DNA from 3 places in the Marinobacter sp. CP1 genome. Region 3 is predicted to be linked to each of the others. Evidence: predicted binding sites of a transcription regulator. Region 3 holds the regulator's gene; each other region holds the start of a gene.

Region 1 (5,530 bases), 2.2 Mb from region 3:
ATCCGGACGAATCAGTACCTGTCCCTGGTCGTTGACACCTATGTAGCCATCGCTCCAGTGGGCAATGTTGTAAACCTTGTGGGCCGGGGTGGCGCTGGCTTCGCTCATGCTTGCTATCCTGTCAGGAAACACTGGCCGGCAGGGAATTGTTCGGCAGCCGGCTTCTGGCCGACATTGTATGGATTCCCGCCACGGGCTAAAAGAACCGGGCAGGGAAAATATCTGGCCGGTTGCCGCGATTATCGCTTTAGCTCACGGTAAGGCGTCCCTACAATACGCCCTTTTAACACAGCCCATGGCCCACATCGGGAGGCAAGACATGACAGCACTCAATGACGGCTGGTTTACCGAGGTATTCCAGGATCAGGGGACAGCGTTCTCCCTTCAGGTGAAAAAGAAGCTCCACGAGGAGCAGACACCGTTCCAGAAACTGGAGATCTACGAGACCGAGACCTTCGGCAACCTGATGGTTCTGGACGGCTGCGTGATGCTGACCACCCGCGATAACTTCCTGTACCACGAAATGATGACCCATCCGGCCCTGTTCACCCACCGGGACCCCAAAAAGGTGGTGATTGTCGGCGGCGGTGACTGTGGCACCCTGAAAGAGGTGCTCAAGCATCCGGGCGTTGAGGAAGCCTGGCAGGTGGAAATCGACGAGCGGGTAACCCGCATGTCGGAAAAATATTTTCCGGAGCTTTGCGAAGCGAACAGTGACCCGCGCGCCAATTTCTTCTTCGGAGATGGTATCCAGTGGATGCGGGACATTGAGCCGAACAGTGTCGACCTCATTATTATCGACAGCACCGATCCTGTCGGCCCGGCCGAAGGCCTGTTTGCCCTGGATTTTTACCGGGATGCCATGTTGGCGCTTCGAGAAGGCGGCATTATTGTCCAGCAGAGCGAATCACCGCTGCTGCACACCGACAGCATCATCAAGGGCATTCACGAGGACATGCGTAAGGCCGGATTCGAGCATGTGCAGACCATGCCATTCCCGCAACCGGTCTACCCCACCGGCTGGTGGAGCTGCACCATGGCCAGCAAGGAAAACCCGATCAAATACTTCCGCGAGGAAGATGCCAACAACCGGCCGTTCGTGACCCGATACTATAATTCCGGGGTTCATCACGGTGCCCTGGCGATGCCCCAGTTCATGGTGGATGCACTGGAAGATGAGGTCCGTCCGGAAGAAGGTTAAGGGGAAAGCGGGCAGACAAAGCAGACAAAAAAAGGGCGCCAGATGGCGCCCTTTTTCGTTGCTCGTGTCAACGATTACTGCTTGCCGCTGACAAACTCCGGATAGGCTTCCATGCCGCACTCGGACAGATCCACACCTTCGTACTCGTCTTCCTCGGAAACCCTGATGCCCATGACGGCTTTCAGGATGCCCCAGACGATCAGGCTGGTGACGAACACCCAGATGAAGATGGTGAGCATGCCGACCAGCTGACCCATGAAGGTAGCGTCTGCGTCGGACAGGAGAACCGCGAAGATACCCCAGATACCCACCACGCCGTGGACAGAGATGGCACCGACCGGGTCGTCAATGCGCAGCTTGTCCATGGTTACGATGGAGAAGACAACCAGGGTGCCGCCAATGGCGCCGATGATGGTGGCCAGCAGGGGAGAAGGATCCGCCGGCTCTGCAGTGATGGCAACCAGGCCAGCCAGGGCACCGTTCAGGGCCATGGTCAGGTCCGCTTTGCCGAACATCAGGCGTGCCACGATCAGGGCGGCAATCAGGCCACCGGCTGCAGCTGCGTTGGTGTTCAGGAACACGTTGGCAACTTCGTTGGCGACACCGATGCCACCCAGCTTCAGGGTGGAGCCGCCGTTAAAGCCGAACCAGCCCATCCAGAGGATGAAGGTACCAAGCGTTGCCAGGGGCAGGTTGGCGCCCGGGAAGGCACGGATTTCGCCTTTGGCGCCGTACTTGCCTTTACGGGCACCGAGGAGAAGAACGCCTGCCAGGGCCGCTGCTGCGCCTGCCATGTGAACGATACCGGAACCGGCGTAGTCGCTGTAGCTCAGCTCGTACATGCCGAATACCGCGTCGCCGTTCCAGGTCCAGGAACCCTGCATCGGGTAGATGAAGCCACACATAACGATGGCGAAAGCCAGGAAGGCCCAGAGCTTCATGCGCTCAGCCACGGCGCCGGAAACGATGGACATGGCGGTTGCAACGAAAACAACCTGGAAGAAGAAGTCAGAAGCGCCACTGTATTCGCCCATGTCGCCGAAGCCGGCTTCAGTGGAGGCTGCAATAACGCCCGCGATCGCTGCGTCGTCCATCTCGGCAACGGTTGTTACACCGCTCAGGAAGATACCGCCGTCGTACATGATGTCGTAGCCGACAATCAGGTACATGGTACAGGCGACCGCAAACAGGGCCACGTTCTTGGTCAGGATTTCAGTGGTGTTCTTGGCACGCACCAGGCCGGCTTCCAGCATGGCAAAGCCAGCGGCCATCCACATGACCAGGGCACCGCAAATCAGGAAGTAAAAGGTATCCAGCGCATACTGGAGTTCAAAAATGTGATTAAGATTGCTTTCCATATGAAGCCCTCCGCACGAGGCTTTTCAGGTTATAAATTTTTTTGCGTTGGCTGATCGAAAAATCAGAGCTGGTTCAGACCGCTTCTTCGCCGGTTTCGCCAGTCCGGATCCGGATGGCTTGAGCCAGTTCAGTCACGAAGATCTTGCCGTCACCGATCTTGCCGGTGTTGGCCGCCTTGGTGATGGACTCGATAACTTGGTCCAGAAGGTTGTCGCCGATAGCAACTTCCACCTTCACCTTGGGCAGGAAATCCACCACGTATTCCGCGCCACGATAGAGTTCTGTGTGGCCTTTTTGCCGACCGAAGCCTTTGACTTCAGTGACGGTTACGCCTTGAACGCCAATCTCGGATAATGCCTCACGGACATCGTCCAATTTGAAAGGCTTGATGATCGCTGTCACAAGTTTCATTGCTTTCTCCTTGGTAAAGCCGTCTCAACAGTGAGGGCCCGTCGGCCGGTTGTTGAGCTCGGGATGCTGCCACCTCGCACACCAATCGTGCGGATTGCGTACGAGAGCTTTAGCATCGGGTATGCCAACGCAAAAAAATATATTTAAAACAACAGGCTACGATATCCGCGTACCAGAATGGCGCAAAGTTGTGCACCAAAATGAAGCGGGTAGCCGGCCAGTGAGCCAAATTGGAGCGGGCTGCCTGACCGTTCGACCGCTATTATAGGGCCGACCGCCTACAGTATGGCAGGGGCTGCGGTGTGATACACTCCTGCAAACCGGTAACAGGCCCTCTCTTTTAGTCGAAGCCGGATATTTCAGAAATGTGTGAGGTGATGTGTGAAAGGTCCACAGGATATTTTTGCTCAGCTGCAGGGCCAGTTTGGCCAGTTTGTACCGGACATGGCCCGCGCTGCACGGGAAGATTTTGAAACCCAGGCCCGGGCCACCGTGATGTCCGTCCTGTCCCGCCTGGAGTTGGTAACGAGGGAAGAGTTCGACGCCCAGCAGGCGGTCCTGCTGAAGACCCGTGAAAAGGTGGACGCACTCGAGAAGCGGGTAGCCGAACTGGAAAATTCCCTGCCAAAACAGTAAACCACGGACACGCCCGGCAGGACGCCGGGCAAGCAGTTCCGGTCATTACCATGGAAGGTTGTCATGCTTGCTATCGTTCATTCCCGCGCCACCATTGGCGTGTCGGCGCCCGCCGTTACCGTTGAAGTCCATCTCTCAGGCGGCTTGCCTGCGCTCTCGATTGTGGGGCTGCCGGAAACCGGTGTAAGGGAGAGCAAAGAGCGTGTTCGCAGTGCCCTTCTGAACGCCGGGTTCGAGTTCCCCGCCCGGAGAATCACCATTAATCTTGCCCCTGCCGACTTGCCCAAAGAGGGTGGTCGCTTTGATCTGCCTATTGCCCTGGGCATTCTGGCGGCCTCGGGCCAGATTCCGGCCGAGAGCCTTTCGGACTGCGAATTTCTCGGCGAATTGTCCCTTGATGGTGCATTGAGGCCGCTTAAAGGCGTGCTGCCGGCGGTATTAGCCGCCCGGCAGGAGCAACGAAACCTGCTGGTTCCCCAGGGCAATGCCGAGGAGGCGGCCCTGGCCAGCCAGGGTGACGTTCTGGCTTCCGGCCACCTGCTGGCCGTGTGCGAGCACCTGAGTGGCCGCGCCCGCCTGGTGCCGGTGCCCAGGTCCTCGCTGGAACAGGCGCCGGGCAGCAACAGGGAAGTGCCGGACCTGTCGGATGTCCGTGGTCAGCGAGTTCCCCGCCGTGCACTGGAAGTGGCTGCGGCAGGCAGCCACAATCTGCTGTTCTTCGGCCCACCGGGAACCGGCAAGAGTATGCTGGCCAGTCGTTTGCCCGGCATTCTTCCGGGGCTGGATGATGGCTCCGCCATGGAAGTCGCCAGCGTGCATTCGGTGGCCGGGCTGCCGATTCGGGCCGGGGGCTGGCGCCAGCCGCCTTTCCGGGCGCCCCATCATACCGCTTCAGCGGTGGCCCTGGTGGGCGGCGGCAGCAGCCCCAAGCCCGGAGAAATCTCACTGGCTCACCGGGGCGTACTGTTTCTCGACGAGTTGCCAGAGTTTGAACGCCGGGTGCTGGAGGTCCTGCGTGAGCCGATGGAAACCGGCGAAATCTCGATCAGCCGGGCAGCACGGCAGGTGAATTTTCCGGCGCGATTTCAGGTCGTGGCTGCAATGAATCCCTGCCCCTGTGGCTACAGTGGTCATCCCACCATCGAGTGTCAGTGTACGCCGCAACAGGTTACCCGTTACCGGTCGAAAATTTCCGGCCCCCTTCTGGACAGGTTTGATCTGCATGTGGAGGTGCCTGTGCAGGGTGGCGACGTATTGATGCAGTCGGGCGGGGATGGCGAAACCAGCGCCACCGTCCGGGAGCGTGTCCTGATTGCCAGAGCCCGGCAATCAGAGCGGGGTTGCCTGAATGCGGCCTTGTCCGGGCGTGCGTTGCAGGCTGCGTGCCGGCTGGATCGCCAGGGCGAGCAGTTGCTCACCGGTGCCATGGAAAAGCTGGGGCTTTCGGCCCGTGCACTGCACCGCATATTGCGAGTTGCCCGAACGCTTGCCGATCTTGAAGGCAGCGAGGAGCTACGACAGAGCCATCTGGTTGAGGCTCTGGGTTACCGGCAGCTCGACCGACAGCAGGGCCGCAACTCGGTGGTCTCCGCCTGAGCGACAACACTCTGGTAAACTGTTGGCAAATCCCGTTAACCATGACCCGCTGCCTGCGGTTAAGGATTGCAGATGACAGACCATAAAGAACCGCAAGATCCCAAAGAGGCCGCCGATTCGCCGGTCACCACCCGTCGCGGTGTGCGCAGCTTTGTTTTGCGCCAGGGCCGGATGACGGAAGGCCAGAAAAAGGCGTTCGAGCGGAGCTGGCCGAAGTACGGGCTGACCCGTGAGGACGGAATGATTGATCCCAGGGAAGTGTTCGGCCGCGACAACATGCTGAACCTGGAAATCGGTTTTGGTATGGGGCGGTCCCTGGCCGACATG
Region 2 (5,530 bases), 520 kb from region 3:
AGAGCCGGGCACGTTGGCTCTTTTTGCTCTTGGTTTGACGGGTATATTCGGCATTAGGAAATTGCCCTTGCATCGGCCAATGTAAAAGCTCTTTCTGATAGGCACCTGGTGCGCAATCCAGGTGCCTTGTCTCCCAATGTGTGTGAGCTAGGCTCTAGGCATAGCAATTCTTTTGGGAGAAACATTATGAGCTCCACATTCGATCTCAACGAACGTCCCGACTACGACGAAGTCTTGCAAAAAATCGCGGACTACGTCCTCACTTACGAAATAACCAGCGAAGAAGCCTGGAATACCGCCCGCTACTGCCTGATGGACACACTCGGCTGCGGACTGCTCGCGTTGCGCTTTCCCGAGTGCACCAAACATCTTGGCCCAATCGTTGAAGGAACAACGGTTCCCCATGGCGCCCGTGTACCAGGAACACCTTACCGGCTGGACCCGGTGAAAGCAGCGTGGGACATCGGTTGTATCGTTCGATGGCTGGATTACAACGACACCTGGCTCGCGGCAGAGTGGGGGCATCCCTCAGACAATCTGGGCGCCATACTGGCCGTCGCAGATCATCTATCGCAGAAACGCGTCGCGGAAGGTAAAGATCCTTTCAAAGTGAAGGACTTGCTGGAGGCCATGATAATGGCCCATGAAATTCAAGGTGTACTGGCCCTTGAAAACTCCTTCAATCGCGTCGGGCTGGATCACGTGGTGTTGGTAAAGGTGGCCTCCACCGCCGTTGCGGCGAAACTGATGGGAGCGAATCGTCAGCAAATGCTCTCAGCGCTTTCCCACGCTTGGGTGGATGGCCAGTCACTCCGAACATACCGGCATGCCCCGAACGCCGGATCCCGCAAATCCTGGGCCGCAGGCGATGCCACATCGCGGGCAGTGAGGCTTGCCGATATTGCCATGCGCGGAGAGATGGGAATACCCGGTGTGCTAACCGCGCCCCAATGGGGCTTCTACGATGTCCTGTTCAGCAAAACCAACAAAGACCAGAAGCTTAAGCCCGAAGGGCAGAGAGAGTTTTCGATTTCACAGGAGTTCGGCTCTTATGTGATGGAAAATATTCTCTTCAAAGTTTCATTCCCGGCTGAGTTTCACGCACAGACGGCAGCAGAGGCAGCTGTCACACTGCATCCCCAGGTCAGGGATCGGCTAGACTCGATTGACCGAATCGTAATTACCACCCACGAATCTGCAATTCGGATAATTTCAAAAGTAGGAAAACTCGCCAATGCCGCTGATCGGGATCACTGTCTGCAATATATGACGGCCGTACCGCTTATTTTCGGTAATCTTACTGCAGATCATTACGAAGACAGCTTCCACGAGGCCAATCCTCTCATTGACGTGTTGCGGGATAGAATGGAAGTCGTGGAAGAGGAGCGGTATACGCGCGAATACCTTGAAGCTGACAAACGCTCTATTGCGAACGCAGTTCAGGTATTCTTCAGTGACGGCACTAGTACCGAGAAAGTAGAGGTGGAGTATCCTCTGGGACATCGTCGCCGACGAGATGAGGCGATTTCAGAGCTTAGATCGAAGTTCCACAGAAATTTGGGCGCTTGCTTTCCCCAGGCAAGGTCTTTGGCGCTTTTAGAACTTTTTGAAGATCAGGGTAAACTTGAACAGACAAACGTAGCTAATTTTGTCACTGAGTTTGCTCGTTAGTGCTGGACTGCCCTCAAATTAAAACGATCGCACCGCAACGAGTCGGAACCCCCATGTTTTTTATGCTCTAAAATCTTTTGCGGGTTTTAAAACTTGTACTGTCAGAATTATTTACATTCTGGCGATTTGAATATTTCGACCGATAAGACAAGTGCATAAATCAATTAAATTTCCCGTTACTGGCGCGCTAATTGCTCAGCTACGACACGGGGTGAATAACTACACCTTGGAGAACATGGGAGTTGTAGTCCCAAACCAAAATGGATTTACGCAGAGGTGAGACCGATGAAAAAGCCGATAACTTTGTTAGCAGCGGGGCTGTTCGCAGGTTCGTTTTCGTTTAGTGCCTTGGCCACAGAAATTATTTTTGATGACCCAACTGATCCGATCAACGGTTCAGAGATCAAACAGCCGGAGATTGAGTACACAGATTTCTTCGTCAGGGCTGGTTACTCAACCAGCAACTTATGCTGTGGAATCAACTTCGTACGTTCTGATATTGAGACAATGAAGCCGGCCGAGCCGAATGAGGACCCGCTACCTGTAAGAGTCTGGAGAGATACCGACCCGGCGAACGGAGGCCTGGGTGTCGATTCTGGTCTGGCGGATGGTGACACAGATAACTTTGAAGGCAGCCTTAATAATAACGCCAATACCGATGAAATCCTGTTTTTTGATTTCAAAGGCATGGTTACACTCATGGAAGTTTGGCTAAATGCCGGGGATGAAGCGTCCGGAACTAGCCACCAAGATAAGTTCTCTTCAGACGCTACAGATGTATTCGACATCTTCTACTCAATGAATGGTGAAGACTACTTCAGTATCTATGGAGCAAATACTAAGCCAACTGATGGCGAGTTGCTTGCGCTGACAGGTGATAACTTGGTTAATGCGAGCTATTTTGCGGTTGCTCATGTTGGGCCGACTGATTCAGTAGGTGGCTATATCGAGAAGATCAAGTACGCTAGTGTCCCGGAGCCCGCAACGCTCGGACTTATGGGTTTGGGTCTGCTAGGGCTTGGTGTTCTTCGCAGGAAGAAAGCTGTTTAAATTAACGTTAGCCGGACCAAGTGGTATCCGGCTCTCTAAACAGAAAGTAAAAACCCCGATCTTTCGATCGGGGTTTTTTATGGAGCTCACTGACGTGATTAGTGCTTGATCTTTCGGCTACGACCTAGGCCCAAAGCTGCGAGTCCAAGGCCCAAAAGGGCGAGAGTGCCTGGCTCTGGCACGCGTGCAACCGAAACGTTGTCGATACCCCAGCCATCATTGGTGCCTTCACCGTTGTTGAAGGTAAGGTAGGCTTTGTCAAAGAAGATATCGGAGAAGATTGTGATGTAAGCGATATTACTATTGGAGAGTGGTGAGGCAATTTCAATGTCGTCCGACACGCTGCCATCTTCAAATTCAAGCTTTAAAGAGGCGTTAATGTCGTTGGCGTCAGACAAGTAAAAGCCGATAGCGTTTCGCTTCCCGGCTTCACCATCCATAATGTTCCACTTGACCGAAAGCGCGTCGTTGCTGTCGAGCCACTTGCCAAGATTTTCCCTGCCAAACTCGCCGGACTCACTATCTTCGATCATGAGCTTTTCAGGTTCGACATCATCGCCCTCGGCAGACTGAGAGGAGGTGAGCGAAAACGTCCCTACAGAAGTGGAAAAAGATTCCTGAGCGAGGACCCAGCTTTTTTGTGGTTCATTTGCAACAAAGGCCTGATAGCCATCCCCGTCCGCATCTTGCGCTGCAGACGGATTGAAGCCCTCGAAGCCCTCGGTGACACGATTATACGTATCAGCCAGAAATGCGGACTCAGCGGTTGCAGCGTCTGCACCGTAAGCCACGTCTTTGTAGATGATCGCCGCGCTCGCAGGTGCGGATACTGCAGCAATCGCCGTGCAAAGCAGAGTTTTGTTCAATATTTTCATGGATTTTCCTTCCCTTTTTACATCCTATCCAGTTCGGCCCTCTCAAGGCCCCGTTTAAGAAACAAGCGAGCGCCATGCCATTTTGTCTAAAAGAACGTAAAGACAGGATGATGGGAACCATAATGCAATCGTGATCTATAGAATCCGTAAAGGAATTCGACAACTGTCACCGATACAGGGTCTTACCAGCGATGATTAAGTTAACGCCATTTTACAAATCATGACTTTACATGAAGATTGAACTTAACCGTAATTGACGTACAATCTTGCTCGCGGTATCGCGTCCGTCGCATTGGAAGCCCAGAAAGTTCGCTCGCGAGCACCACAAGGAGTCGATGTGGCCCACATCAGGTTGTTCAAACACTATCTTCATCTCCCTTTTGTAATTTTGGGTCTGATCGATTGGGTGTTTTTGTCTGGTGCATTTGCGCTGTCTGTGTTTTTCCGATTCTTTGGTGATATTGAGCTTTTCTGGTCCAGCGTCGCCTTTATTATCCCTTCTTGCATCGTATTCGCTGTCGTAAATCTGTTGATCATGATTGCTCTTGGTGTACATCAGGCCAAGGTAGAAGAAGGGATGTCTGGCATGATGTTGCGGACTATTATGGCGGTTATCATTGCCATCCCTGCCTGCGGTTTTCTTTACTTTCTCGCCAGCGATTGGCTTTGGTACCTCGGTGACCAGAGAGCCCTGACCTCTGCCTCCGTGTTCAGTGTTTTCTTGTTGGGGTTCGGGCGGTCGGTATTTTTTGCACTAGTTGGCAAAGATACGTTCAGGCGAAAAGTTCTGGTCCTGGGGGCTGGTCGGAGAGCTAAGCAACTATTCGAAGATCTGAAAACACCGTTCAACAGAAAAGGTTTCAAGCTAGTCGGCTTCGTTCCTTTGCCGGACACATCTATCGAAGTCGGTAAGGAATATCTCCTGGACCTTCCTTCATCACTTCATCAGTTTATACTCAATAACCCAGTTGCAGAGATCGTGGTTGCAGTAGATGACAGGCGGAAAGGTTTGCCTATGGAGGATTTGCTGGAATGCAAAATGGAGGGTGTCAAAATAGTTGACGGTGCCAGTTTCTATGAGAGGGAATCGCGAAAAGTTGCACTGGAGATGATTACGCCCGGCTGGCTTGTTTTCTCGGATGGCTTCAACGTCTCTTCAGTATCAGGCATTGGCAAGCGTTCACTTGATCTCTTCGCCGCAGGAATTCTCTTTGTGGCCTCTTTGCCTCTGTTAATTCTGACGGCCATCGCCATCAAAATCGAAGATGGGGCCAAAGCTCCAGTGCTCTATAGTCAGGAACGTGTCGGACTTAACGGTAAAGCGTTTAAAGTCCATAAATTCCGTTCAATGATTACCGACGCAGAAAAAAACGGGGCAGTGTGGGCAAGCAAAAATGACTCTCGGGTAACGAAAGTGGGAGAGTTCATTCGTAAAGTTCGTATCGATGAGCTTCCCCAAATTTTCAACATCCTAAATGGTAGCATGTCATTCGTTGGGCCCCGACCGGAAAGGCCCGTGTTTGTAGAGGAACTCAATCAAAAAATTCCGTTCTATAACGAACGTCATCGGGTGAAACCTGGCCTCACGGGTTGGGCGCAACTATGCTTTGCCTATGCCGACAACGAGGAAGACACGCGTGAAAAGCTCAGATACGACCTCTACTACATCAAAAACCAGAGTCTGCTGCTTGATCTATTGATTATAATCCAGACAGTAGAGGTGGTATTGTTTAAGAAAGGATCGAGGTAGTTCCTGGAGCCTGAACTCCAGGAACTGTTTTTACATCATGGAACTGTATTGAGGTAATACGATGACATTGCTCTCCCGGCACCTTTGTTTACTGTTCACCGGATTGGCTATCGCCATGCTAGCCGGTTGTGCATCAACAACCGCCTCCTCTCCTGAAAAAATTCAGCAGGCATTAAACTCGGCA
Region 3 (5,530 bases):
GGCTGTCGGTCATGGGTGGCAGGGTGCGGTGCCTGCGAAGGTAGCGGAGCACAACATCGATACTGATGTCCGGGCGCACCGTAATGGTGTCCGTGTTCATCAGACCGCCGGCGGTGTCCTCCGGATAGGAGAGAACTTCCTCCACCCGTTGCCGGTCCTGCTCGTCCATGGTCTCCAGGACTTCCTGGATGACCGTATCCGGCAGCTGCTGCAGCAGGTCGGCCAGGTCGTCTGACTCGAAATCCTCGATGATGTCCGCCAGTTCCTGAGCGTTCAGCTGGCTCAGGAAGTAGCCTCGGATATCATCACTGAGATACTGGAGAACCTCGCCTTCGAGGTCTTTGTCCACCAGGTTCCACAGCAGGGCCCGCTGCCGGGGCGGTGAGGACTCCAGCAAATGGGCAATATCACTGGGGCTCAGGCCACCGTTCAGGATGCGGGCAACCTGCTTCAGTGCGCCACTGTCCAGCGCTTCGCTCAGGGAACGAAGACGCTGGCGGGCCTGGCTTTTTTCCAGAATATCGGTCATGTGTTTATTTTACTCACCCTCACCGAAATAGTCGTTAATCAGTTCCACCAATGCTTCGATGGCCTGTTCCTCATCCGGTCCGTCGGCAATGAGCTCCACATCGGTTCCTTTGCTGGCGGCCAGCATCATCACCTGCATGATGTTCTTCGCGTCCACATCCCGGCCTTTGCCGCTGATACGCACGCTGCTGTCGTATTCCGATGCCGTGTTGACCAGCTTCGCAGTGGCGCGCGCATGCAGGCCCAGTTTGTTGATGATGGTAATGGGGCGGCGAATCATGGCTTGATCAGATCTCTTCCCGGGTCTGCAGGTGTGGCAGCTCGGTGTGCCGCACTTGCACATTGCTGTACCGTTGCCGGAAGTACTCACCCAACTGCTCGCACACATACACCGACCGGTGCTGGCCGCCGGTACAGCCAATGGAAATGGTCATATAGCTGCGGTTACTGTCTGCAAAGGAGGGCAGCCAGGTATCCAGAAATGATTTCAGGTCCTCGATCATCTTCCGGCTTGCCGGTTCTTTTTCCAGAAACTCGATAACCGGCTGATCCGTCCCGACATACTTGCGGAGGCTGGTATCCCAGTAGGGGTTGGGCAGGCAGCGGACATCGAAAACGTAGTCGGAATCCAGCGGCACGCCGTGTTTGAAGCCGAATGACTGAAACAGGAGAGCCAGTTCCTGATCTTTTCGACCGACCACGCGCTGCTTGACCATGTCCCGCAGCTCGTACATGGACATGCCGGTGGTATTTACGTAAAGATCGGAAAGCTTGGAGAGGGGCTCCAGCAGTTTCTTCTCGCTGGTAATGGCTTCCCGGAGAGAGGTCCTGTCGTCACTCAACGGATGCTTTCTGCGGGTGGCGTGAAAACGCTGCAGAAGCGACTGCTCGTCGGCGTCCAGGAAGATGATTTCAACGGTAACCCCGGTTTCCTGGAGGCGCCGGTAGATCTCCTCGAAATTGGCCAGCTCGCCGGAAAGGTTCCGCGCATCGATACTGACGGCCATCTTGCCCAGTCGACCAGGCCTGGTCTGGCTGGCGGCTTCCCGTGTGAGGGGGAAGAGCAGGCCAATAGGAAGATTGTCGATGCAATAAAACCCGAGGTCCTCCAGCACATGAAGTGCGGTACTCTTGCCCGAACCGGACCTGCCACTGACGATAATCAGCTTCATGACCACCTTACCTCCACTGCAGTGAATATCAGCCGCCTGAGGCGGTCATGCGCTGGTACAGCGTGCTGGCGTCCTCGGATTGCCGGAGGCGATCACAGAACGACCGCTCATTGAACTTTTCAGCCAGTTGGCTGAGCAGCTCCAGGTGTTCGCTCGTTGCTTCCTTCGGGACGATCAGGGCGAAAATCAGATCCACCGGCTGATTGTCGATAGCATCGAATTCGACGCTTTCTTCCAGCGTCATCAGCACGCCCACCACGTGATCAAGTCCTTCCAGACGGCAGTGGGGAATGGCGATTCCCTGGCCAATGCCGGTGCTGCCCAGGCGCTCGCGGGAAATCAGGTTGTTGAAGAGCTGGGTCTCGCTGAGCGTGTTGTCCTGATGGTTTATCTGCTCGGCAATAAACTCCAGGGCCCGTTTCTTGCTGGACGCAGCTACCCTGCAGAGGGTGAGCTCCGGAGCAAGAATGTTCTCTATGGTCAGGGATGTGTCGCTCATGGATCGACTGCGTTTCCGTTAAAAAAAAGGCTGCGACACGTTACTCATGTCGCAGCTCGATTAGATGAATTGCATGAAAACAGTCAGTTAGCGAGAGCCGTTTCCGTGCATCCGGTCTACATTCTTTTCCTTGTGCTTGAGGATCTGACGGTCAAGCTTGTCGATCAGGGCATCGATGGCTGCGTACATATCCTCATTTTCTGCCTTTGCGTGAATCTCACCACCAACCACATGCAACGTGGCTTCCGCAATCTGGCGCACCTTTTCCACTTCCAGGGTCACCTGGCAGTTACTGATGTGGTCAAAGTGACGCTCGAGCTTCTCGAACTTCTCTGAAACATAATCCTTCAGTGCGGGAGTCAGTTCTACGTGATGGCCTGAAATATTGAGTTGCATAGGCGTCTCCTGTTGTCATCGTGCCGGCTCCCGGGAGCCGGTCTGGGTGCTGGCGCATTATGCGCCGGCGAATACGGTGTTGCGTCCCGGCCCCCGGGTATTCAGACCAGCCGCTTGCGCTCGTTGGACGGCGGAATGTGCATGGCCTCCCGGTACTTGGCAACGGTGCGTCGCGCAACCTTGATACCCTGTTCCCCTAGCATGGCTGCAATTTTGCTGTCGCTCAACGGCTTTTTGGGCGTTTCCGCCGCAATCAGCTTCTTGATCATCGCGCGTATGGCCGTGGAGGAGCATTCTCCACCCTCGTCAGTGCTGACATGGCTGGAGAAGAAGTACTTCAGCTCGAAAATGCCACGGGGGGTATGCATGTATTTCTGGGTGGTTACCCGTGAAATGGTCGATTCATGCATCTCTACCGCCTGGGCGATGTCTGAAAGAATCAACGGTTTCATGGCTTCTTCACCGTGATCCAGGAATCCCTGCTGGTGCTCGACAATACGGGTCGCGACTTTCAGCAAGGTCTCATTGCGGCTCTGCAGGCTCTTGATGAACCACTTGGCCTCCTGCAACTGGTCGCGCAGGTAGGTGTTGTCTGCGCTGCTGTCCGCACGCCTTATAAGTGAAGCATAGCTGGCATTGACCCGGATGCGCGGTGCAATTTCAGGATTCAGCTCAACACGCCAGCGGCCATTGTGTTTGCGAACGATCACGTCCGGAATCACATAATCGGGTTCGGCCCGGTCAATGACATCGCCCGGCCGCGGATTCAGGCCGGTGATCAGCGCCAGGACATCCCGCAACTGGTCTTCTTTCAGGCGGCTGCGGCGCAGCAACTGGGCGTAATCGCGGTTGCCCAGCAGGTTGATGTAATGGGTAATTACAAGGCGTGCCTGGGCCAGCCAGGGTGTTTCCGGCGGCAGCTGGTTGAGCTGGATCAGCAGGCATTCCTGTAGGTCCCGGGCAAACACGCCGGGCGGATCAAAGTGTTGCAGGCGGTGAAGCACGGCTTCCACTTCATCCAGTTCAAGGGGGTCTTCATCGTTCTCATCCAGCAGTCCGGCGTGGATTTCCTCCAGCGGGCTGGTGATATAGCCCCGTTCGTCCACTGCATCCATCAGGGCATGGGCAATGGCCTGGTCCCGTTCACTGAGGGGCGTCAGATTGAGCTGCCATTCCAGGTGATCCTGAAGCGTTTCGGTCGGGGAATTACGGGTTTCGAAATCGTGATCGTTTTCGTCGTCGTTGCGGGCTGCCGGCGCTGGTGCGGACTGGTAGATGTCGTCCCAGGCGGTATCAACCGGCAGATCGTCCGGAATGTTGTCAGGAATCTCGTTCTCCGAGGACCAGTCCGGGCCGTTCTCGGATTCATCCCAGTCGCTGGCCGGTTCCGGGGCAGCTTCAGCGGCGGACTCGGTGGCGTTGGCCTCGCGCTCGTCGTTTTCGCTGGCTGCGTCGGTCTGGTCATCGTCCTCGGAGGTCTCCAGCATGGGGTTGGATTCCAGTGCCTGCTGGATTTCCTGCTGGAGGTCGAGAGTGGAGAGCTGGAGAAGCCGGATCGCCTGTTGCAGCTGGGGCGTCATGGTCAGGCTTTGACCCAGCTTTAACTGTAAGGAGGCTTTCATAACCATGGTTCAGGATCCGTCACTCATCAGCGCGTTGTGTCATAAGTCGTGAAAAAATCTTTATATGCCGGTTACTTGCCGTGATTTTAATTTACCCTAGCAAGTTCTTTGCCGAGTTTACTTGCTACAGATCATCAAAACAATCAGCCATTGGGTGTCAGAGTCTGAATTCGTCGCCGAGATAGACTTCCTTGACCTGCTGGTTGGCCAGGATGGCGTCGGCATTGCCGGAGGCGATGATGTGGCCGCCGGAAACAATGTAGGCATTCTCGCAGATGTCCAGGGTCTCACGCACGTTGTGGTCGGTGATCAAAACGCCAATGCCTTTGTCCCGAAGGTGCCGGATGATGTGTTTGATGTCACTGACGGATATGGGGTCCACACCGGCGAAGGGTTCATCCAGCAGGATAAAAGCCGGCTCCATGGCCAGTGCCCGGGCAATCTCCACCCGTCGGCGTTCACCGCCGGACAATGCCATGCCAACACTGTCCCGGATATGGGTGATGTGGAATTCTTCCAATAAACCCTCGAGCTTCTTCTCCCGCTCTGCCTTGCCCAGCCCCGGCCGGGTTTCGAGGATGGCCATGATGTTGTCGCGTACGGACAGTTTGCGGAAGACCGAGGCTTCCTGGGGCAGGTAACCGATGCCCTGGCGGGCCCGACCATGCATGGGCAGGGGGGTGATATCCCGGCTGTCGATCGTGATCCGCCCGCGATCAGCGGGGACGAGCCCAACGATCATATAGAAGCAGGTGGTTTTCCCGGCACCGTTGGGACCAAGCAGCCCGACAATTTCCCCACTGCGGATTTCCAGGGAAACGTCGATCACCACTTTTTTCTGTTTGTAACTCTTTGCCAGGTTACTGGCTCTCAGAACTGCCATCGGATCCCTGTCTGTCTGTACTGCGTGGCTGAATCACCATCTCTACCCGGCCGCTGCCCTCGCCGGTGTCTGCGCCGCCCTCAGCGGTGACAACCCGGCCGACGGTATCATAATGAATGACATCACCCCGGAACAGGTTGCCATTCTGCTCGATGACTGCTTCCCGTTCAAAGGTCAGCTGGCTGTCGGTGGCAGACCAGGTAATGTTCAGGGCACGGGCATCGGTTTCGCCTTCCCCCTCGCGCGCCGGTTGACGGTATATAGCGGGCGTACCAGAGGCTTCGATCCGGCTCAGGCCGTCCTCGGTCCGGTACAGGACGACCCGCTCGGCAGTCAGGCGGGTATTGCCCTGCTCAAGTTCCACAGCGCCGGTGTAGGTGGCAATGCCCTGGCCGTCATCCAGGCGGGCGGTATCTGCGGTGACCTTGAT

The links. Region 3 encodes sigma-54, which starts transcription at its own class of promoters, with help from an activator protein. Its sites were predicted from a motif close to ANTGGCATNNANNTTGCTNT; they were not measured.
Region 1: the regulator sigma-54 is predicted to act here: its motif matches at 3,081-3,100, upstream of glnK (P-II family nitrogen regulator).
Region 2: the regulator sigma-54 is predicted to act here: its motif matches at 1,850-1,869, upstream of ACP86_RS00125 (PEP-CTERM sorting domain-containing protein).

Annotation. Positions count from the first base shown of each region.
Region 1 is NZ_CP011929.1:2,713,147-2,718,676, forward strand. Features, by position in the region: gene speA (biosynthetic arginine decarboxylase) at 1-108, opposite strand, end outside; gene speE (polyamine aminopropyltransferase) at 320-1,201, shown strand; gene ACP86_RS12500 (ammonium transporter) at 1,276-2,559, opposite strand; gene glnK (P-II family nitrogen regulator) at 2,633-2,971, opposite strand; gene ACP86_RS12510 (accessory factor UbiK family protein) at 3,353-3,607, shown strand; gene ACP86_RS12515 (YifB family Mg chelatase-like AAA ATPase) at 3,671-5,203, shown strand; gene trmB (tRNA (guanosine(46)-N7)-methyltransferase TrmB) at 5,276-5,530, shown strand, end outside.
Region 2 is NZ_CP011929.1:27,135-32,664, reverse strand. Features, by position in the region: gene ACP86_RS00135 (PEP-CTERM sorting domain-containing protein) at 1-85, shown strand, start outside; gene prpD (2-methylcitrate dehydratase) at 187-1,671, shown strand; gene ACP86_RS00125 (PEP-CTERM sorting domain-containing protein) at 1,957-2,721, shown strand; gene ACP86_RS23055 (PEP-CTERM sorting domain-containing protein) at 2,820-3,596, opposite strand; gene ACP86_RS00115 (TIGR03013 family XrtA/PEP-CTERM system glycosyltransferase) at 3,934-5,346, shown strand; gene ACP86_RS00110 (XrtA/PEP-CTERM system exopolysaccharide export protein) at 5,408-5,530, shown strand, end outside.
Region 3 is NZ_CP011929.1:547,086-552,615, reverse strand. Features, by position in the region: gene mgtE (magnesium transporter) at 1-529, opposite strand, end outside; gene ACP86_RS02600 (HPr family phosphocarrier protein) at 539-808, opposite strand; gene rapZ (RNase adapter RapZ) at 816-1,700, opposite strand; gene ptsN (PTS IIA-like nitrogen regulatory protein PtsN) at 1,729-2,199, opposite strand; gene hpf (ribosome hibernation promoting factor) at 2,287-2,595, opposite strand; gene ACP86_RS02580 (RNA polymerase factor sigma-54) at 2,697-4,223, opposite strand; gene lptB (LPS export ABC transporter ATP-binding protein) at 4,375-5,100, opposite strand; gene lptA (lipopolysaccharide transport periplasmic protein LptA) at 5,078-5,530, opposite strand, start outside.